2 regions of the Sphingomonas sp. PvP056 genome follow, and region 1 is predicted to be linked to the other one. Evidence: predicted binding sites of a transcription regulator. Region 1 holds the regulator's gene; the other holds the start of a gene.
The links. Region 1 encodes LexA, which represses DNA repair genes until DNA is damaged. Its sites were predicted from a motif close to GTTCCNCNCTTGTTCT; they were not measured.
Positions count from the first base shown of each region.

Region 1 (3,086 bases):
GGGCGGCGGCGGACGTCGTCGCGCGCCGGACCCAGCCCGCGCGCGACCTGTCCGCGATGGACGGCTATGCGGTTCGCTTCGACGATCTCGGCGGCCCCCTGCGCTTGATCGGCGAAAGCGCCGCGGGGCACCCGTTCGACCACCCGATCGGCGCGGGCGAGACGGTCCGCATCTTCACCGGTGCAGCTCTCCCGCCCGGCGCGGACGCCGTGCTGGTCCAGGAGGAAGCCGCACGGGAGGGGGACGAGGTCCGCCTCGCAGGCGACGGGCCGGTCCGCGGCGGCAACATCCGCCGAGCCGGGATCGACTTCGCGCAGGACCAGACGCTGATCGCGACCGGCGACCGGCTGACCCCGGCGCGGATCGCGCTGGCGGCGAGCGGCGGTTACGGGACGCTCAGCGTCGCGCGGCGGATCCGTGTCGCGATCGTCGCGAGCGGCGACGAACTCACCCTGCCGGGCGCGCCGCTCAGCGACCGGACCTTGCCGGAATCGAACGGCGTCATGCTCGCGGCGATGCTGGCGGACCTGCCCGTCGACGTCGTCGATCTCGGCATCCTGCCCGACCGGCTCGACACGATCACCGAGGCGTTTCGCACCGTCGAAGCCGACATTCTCGTCACCACCGGCGGCGCGTCGGTCGGCGATCACGACCTGATCCGCCCAGCGCTGGCGGCGGCGGGCGGATCGATCGACTTCTGGCGGATCGCACTCCGCCCGGGCAAGCCGATGCTCGCGGGCAAGATCGGCGAGATGCTCGTGCTCGGCCTGCCCGGCAATCCGGTGTCCGCTTATGTTACCGCGGCCATCTTCCTCAAACCCGTGATCGCCGCCATGTCGGGCGCCCGCGAACCGTCGCCGACCGCTTACCCCGCGATCCTCGGCGCACCGCTGCGCGCCAACGACCGCCGTCAGGATTACATGCGCGCCGTCACCCGCGACGGGCGCGTCTATGTTGCCGACAGCCAGGATTCGTCGCTACTCGCGACGCTCGCCTGCGCGGACTGCATGATCGTCCGCGCACCGTTCGCCCCGGCGGCCGATGCGGGCGACTCGGTGGAAATCCTGCCGATCGCTTGACGTCCATCTTTATGTTCCGTATAGGTTCGTCGTCTGTTCCGACGAAAGGGCCCGGAATGCTAACGCGCAAACAGCATGAGTTGATCTGCTTCATCAACGACCGGCTGGAGGAGACGGGAGTCTCGCCCTCGTTCGAGGAAATGAAGGAAGCACTCGATTTGAAATCCAAGTCGGGCGTCCACCGCCTGATCAGTGCGCTGGAAGAACGCGCATTCATCCGCCGCCTGCCCAATCGGGCACGCGCGCTGGAAGTGCTCAAGATGCCCGAACGCGGCACCAACGCCCCGGCCAAGGCAGCACCGGAAACGGCACCGGCCAGCCCGCGCGTCGTCCCACAGCCTGCCAATGACGTGATCGAAATTCCGCTCCATGGCCGGATCGCCGCTGGTGTTCCGATCGAGGCGTTCGAGGGCGCGTCGATGCTGTCGGTGCCGGCTGCACTGCTCGGTGGTGGCGAACATTATGCGCTCGAGGTCGCCGGGGATTCGATGGTCGAGGCTGGCATCCTCGATGGCGACTATGCGCTGATCAAGCGTCAGGAGATCGCGCGCGACGGCGAGATCGTCGTGGCTTTGATCGACGACAGCGAAGCGACGCTCAAGTTCTTCCGCCGTGAAGGGGCGATGGTCCGGCTCGATCCGGCCAACCGCGCCTATGATCCGCAGCGGTACAAGCCTGCTCAGGTCCGCGTGCAGGGCAAGCTGGCCGGGTTGCTGCGCCGCTACGACTGATCATCGGCGGATCGCCGCCGCCCGAAGCGATGTCGACGCGCTGGCTTTGCGCTACGTGGGTCGGGCGGCATGATCCAGGGGTGTGCGTCGCCCGGGTGGCGCACCGTCCGGATGGTCGGTCGACGGCTGGCGAAGGCGGTCAACGCCAGAGCCTGTCGCGGAAAGGTGATCGCCACCCCGCCGGTCCGCGCCAGCAAGCTCCTGTCTAGCCGCAACCAGCGCGGGCGACAGCGACGCGGCAGCCAGCGATCGCTGATCACGATATCTGCGGCAGCACAGGCCCGGACCAGATCTTCGATCGGAACCGCATAGGCGCTCCGCGTCGCCAGCACGGTCCATTGCCGCGTTCCGACGGTTCTCACCGCCATGCACAGATCCCGACTGCACCGCGCATCCCGCTGATCCGACCACAGCACTGGCAAGCCCGCGACGCCGCCGCCCTGCGCCAGCATGTCGGCGGTATAGTCGCCGGTCCTGTCGCGCAGCAGCGCAACGTCACCCGCTCGCGTCCGGATCGCCACATGGCGTCCGTCCCCGGTCACCAGCAGGTCGGGCGCAGGCGTGACGATCGCCCACGCCGCACCGATCACGAACGGCACGATCCCCAGCCGTCGCCAGTGCGTCCGCCACAGCGCGATCCAGATCCCGCCAATCGCCATCGCGGCAAATGCGCCCCCCGGCATCGCGGGCAACGGCGCGACCGAACCGGGGATCGCCGCCGTCGTGCGGGCAATCCACAACAGCAGCTCGAGCGACATCCGCGTCGCCCACCACAAGGGTGCGCCCAACCCGATCGTGTCGAACAACAGCGCCGCTGCCTCCAGCGGCATGATCACGAACGTCGTCAACGGGATCGCACAGATATTGGCGACGGCGCCGTAAATGCCCGCTTTCTGGAAATGATAGAGCGAGATCGGCAGCAGCGCGGCCTCAACAACCAGTCCGGTCAGCAGCAACGCACCGATACTGCGCGCAACACGGTTGAGGCGCGGTTCCTCGCGCGCCGCGACCAGCGCACGGATGCCCGGGTGATCGTTCCACGCGATGATCGCCACGACCGCCGCGAACGAAAGCTGGAAGCTCGGCCCGGCGAGCGATTCCGGGTATAGCAACAACACGACGAGCGCGCCCGCTGCGACCAGGCGCAGCGTCAGCGCCTCCCGCCCCAACGCCAAAGCGATCAGCACGCACAGCGCCGCGACGCACGACCGGATCGTCGGCACCTCCGCCCCGGTCAGCATCGTGTACCCGATCGCGACCAGCGCGCCCGCCGCCC
Region 1 is NZ_JBEPST010000002.1:601,983-605,068, reverse strand. Features, by position in the region: gene ABIC17_RS07080 (molybdopterin molybdotransferase MoeA) at 1-1,079, shown strand, start outside; gene lexA (transcriptional repressor LexA) at 1,136-1,810, shown strand; gene ABIC17_RS07070 (ComEC/Rec2 family competence protein) at 1,801-3,086, opposite strand, start outside.

Region 2 (3,086 bases), on a different contig from region 1:
GCCGGCGCAGCGCTGCCGTCTCGCTCGCGGCGGGCATCGTCTGGAACCGCGCGAGCGCCTGCGCGCCATCGGGGCTGCCCGCGACCGCATGGCGAAGCTGCGCGCCCCAGCTGGCGAGGCGCTGCTCGAGATCGGCGACCAGGCCGTCCTCGCCACCGAACAGATGCGCGCAGCCGGTGATGTCGAGCGTGATGCCGTCGGCTTCGTCGAGCGCCACCATCGGGGTGTAGCGTTCGCACAGATCCGCGATCCGCTCGATCCAGTCCTGGTCGGCGGCGGGCGCGGCATCGTGCGCCGCAAGATCGGGCAGGATCGCGCGTGCGTCCGCCAGCGCCATCCCCGGCGACAGGCCAAGCGCGTGCGCACGCGGATCGACCGCGGTGATCCGCATCGCGCCACGCTGCTTTTCGACGAAGACGAACGGTGCGTCGTCCCCCGTATCGACCCTGGCATTAGCCGACGCGGCGGAACCCCGGGTGCGGGATTGCCGGTCGCTCGACAGGAAGGGAAACCACAGTGCCAGATGCCGCCGGGCGGACTGTGGCGGCGATGATGCCAGAGTCTCGGCGAGGGTCTCGGGCGCCGTCATGGTCGGATCGACGCGGCGCACCCGCTGCGCGGAAGCTTGCTTGGTCACGGTCCCACTCCACCAGCCAGCGCCCGTCGCCGGGACGACCACGCTGGCGCAAAAGCGTTACATCGAGCACCGGATACCCCGGCGCGTTCGCCTCGAGCGGCGCGGACGCCGCGGCGCTGGCGGACCAGCGCGTATCCGCCGCACTGGGCGAAGGCTGCGCATCGATCCGCAGCAGCAACACCGTGACGCCGGAATTTTCCGCCGCCAGCGCAAGCCTGCGCCCCGCGGTCAGATCGAGCATGGCCGGGTTGCGGCGCATTTCGATCACCGCCACTCCAACCGCCGGACACCGCACCACATCCGCCGCCGCGCGGAGCACCGCGAGCGGATCGGGCAACACGCCCAGGATCAGGTGCGATGGGTCGATCCCGAGTTCGACCAGGCCACCCACATGAAGGACGCCCTGCTTTTCGGCCGCATCCTCGCGCAACCAGACGAGCGCCCCCCCCAGCCGAACCGCGAGCATCCCGACGAACCCCGCCGCGCACCCTGCATCCGCAGCGTCGTGCGCAAACACCTCATGCAACCGTCCGCGGGCCAATCCGCCGCCGATCGCCTGATCGATTCCGTCATGTCCCGTTCCCACGCGAACCGTGTCGACCGCGGATTCGCACAGCCCCTCGCGCTGCTCTATGGCGGCGATCTGGCGCTTCAAATGGCGCAACGAGGCGATCGACTCGGTCATATTTGTTCATCTTATGTTCCGTATCGCGCGGATCATGCGAGCGAGTCAACATGCTACGCGGGATGCCCCGGCGGATGGCCCTTCGCGCCGTGCTCCGCCCGACACCGCCGCCATGAAGTGTTGCTGCGATGCAACAGGTTCCGGGAAACGCCTCATACCAAAGGATCACTTCGATCCGTCGCGTGTTTGGGCGTCGTCAATGGAGAACACACATGCGTAAAATTTTGATGGTTGCAGCCGCTGTCGCAGCACTCACCACGGGTGCAGCATCGGCTCAGGAAGTCACCACCACCGCCGCCAGCGAAGGCACGAGCAACACCTCGTTCCGCGGTTTCCGCCTCGAGGGTAACCTCGGCGGCGATCGTTTCCAGTCGCAGGGTCGTCATAACGACAAGTTCGGCTACGGTGCCACGATCGGTTTCGACGGCGTGATCGCTGACCGTATCGTCGTCGGTCCGGAAGCAACCTACTGGCGTGCAAACGACTGGACCGAGAATTGCGGCGCATCCAACGGCGGTTCGGTTTGCCACAAGTCGTTCGAGGAATTCGGCGTCGGCGTCCGCGCAGGCTATCTGGTCACGCCGCGTGCGATGGTCTTCGCCAAGGGTGGTTATGTCACCAACGAGCAGCGCAAGCGGTTCGATGCCAACACGCCCACGCAGACCTCGTTCTACGACCATGTCAACACGACCGGCTACCAGGTCGGCGGCGGTGCCGAGTACACGGTCACCGAGGGTCGTCTGCCGGTCTATGTCAACGCGCAGTATGTGTTCTCGCAGTATAACGACAACACCTCGCGTCACCGCATCATGGGCGGCATCGGCGTTCGCTTCAAGTAAGCGCAACTCCTACCGTTCGAGAGAGGCGCGCCCAGCGATGGGCGCGCCTTTTTTCGTTTTCCGGGGTCCGATCAGTGCCGCGAACCCAATCGTTCAGGACGGGCGTTCAGGACGGGCGTTCAGGACGGTCGGATGTCGCTCGCTTCGAATGCCGCGACGATCGGCGATGGGTCGGTGAACTCGGTTTCATAGCTGAACGCCGTCGCAAGCCGTGCCCACGGCAACGCGGATCGCGTAAAGATCTCTGCGATCGGGCGGACCCACGCCGCGTCGTCGAGCGAACTCGGCCGCACGATCACGCTGTCGGGCGAGCCTGTCGTCGTCGTATGTGTCCATCCGGCGCAATCGGGGCAAAGATAGCGCGTCGAGGTCGCCCCCGAATCCGCGGTCTTGTCGATCGTGCGCGGGGCAACGTCGGACAGCAGGCTGAACCCCGCCTTGGGTATCGCCAGGCCCAGCGAAAAGGCGGATGCGGTCATCTGCTGGCAATCGCTGCAGTGGCACGCCATCGTGAACAGCGGTGGCTGGTCGATCCGGTAGCGGATCTTGCCGCAGAAGCAGCCACCATCGAGCGGAAGGGTAAAATCGGTCATCCCCCCCGAAACGCGCCAGTGCCGGATCGGTCGCAAGCGGGGGGTGACGGTTTGTCCAAGTGACAGCGCACGCGCGCGCCGCTACCACGCCGCAATGGCTGCCCTCCGGCCCTTCCTGCAAAGCAACACGGCGCTGGTCTGGGCGGTGATCGTCTGTGCGTTGCTGATGCGCGCGATCGTTCCCGCAGGGTTCATGCCGATGGCGACCGCAAACGGCATCGAACTGGTGTTGTGCTCCGGCATGGCGCAGCCCTCCGATCCCACGACCGCGCCTGCCGCCGCCGGGATGATGCCCGGGATGCAGCATCATGCGATGCCGGATCACGCGATGC
Region 2 is NZ_JBEPST010000001.1:219,234-222,319, reverse strand. Features, by position in the region: gene ABIC17_RS01145 (Y-family DNA polymerase) at 1-559, opposite strand, end outside; gene ABIC17_RS01140 (ImuA family protein) at 453-1,322, opposite strand; gene ABIC17_RS01135 (outer membrane protein) at 1,535-2,161, shown strand; gene ABIC17_RS01130 (GFA family protein) at 2,281-2,754, opposite strand; gene ABIC17_RS01125 (hypothetical protein) at 2,849-3,086, shown strand, end outside.
Region 2: a site for LexA is predicted at 1,327-1,342, ahead of ABIC17_RS01140 (ImuA family protein). Genes of this name have one in related genera too.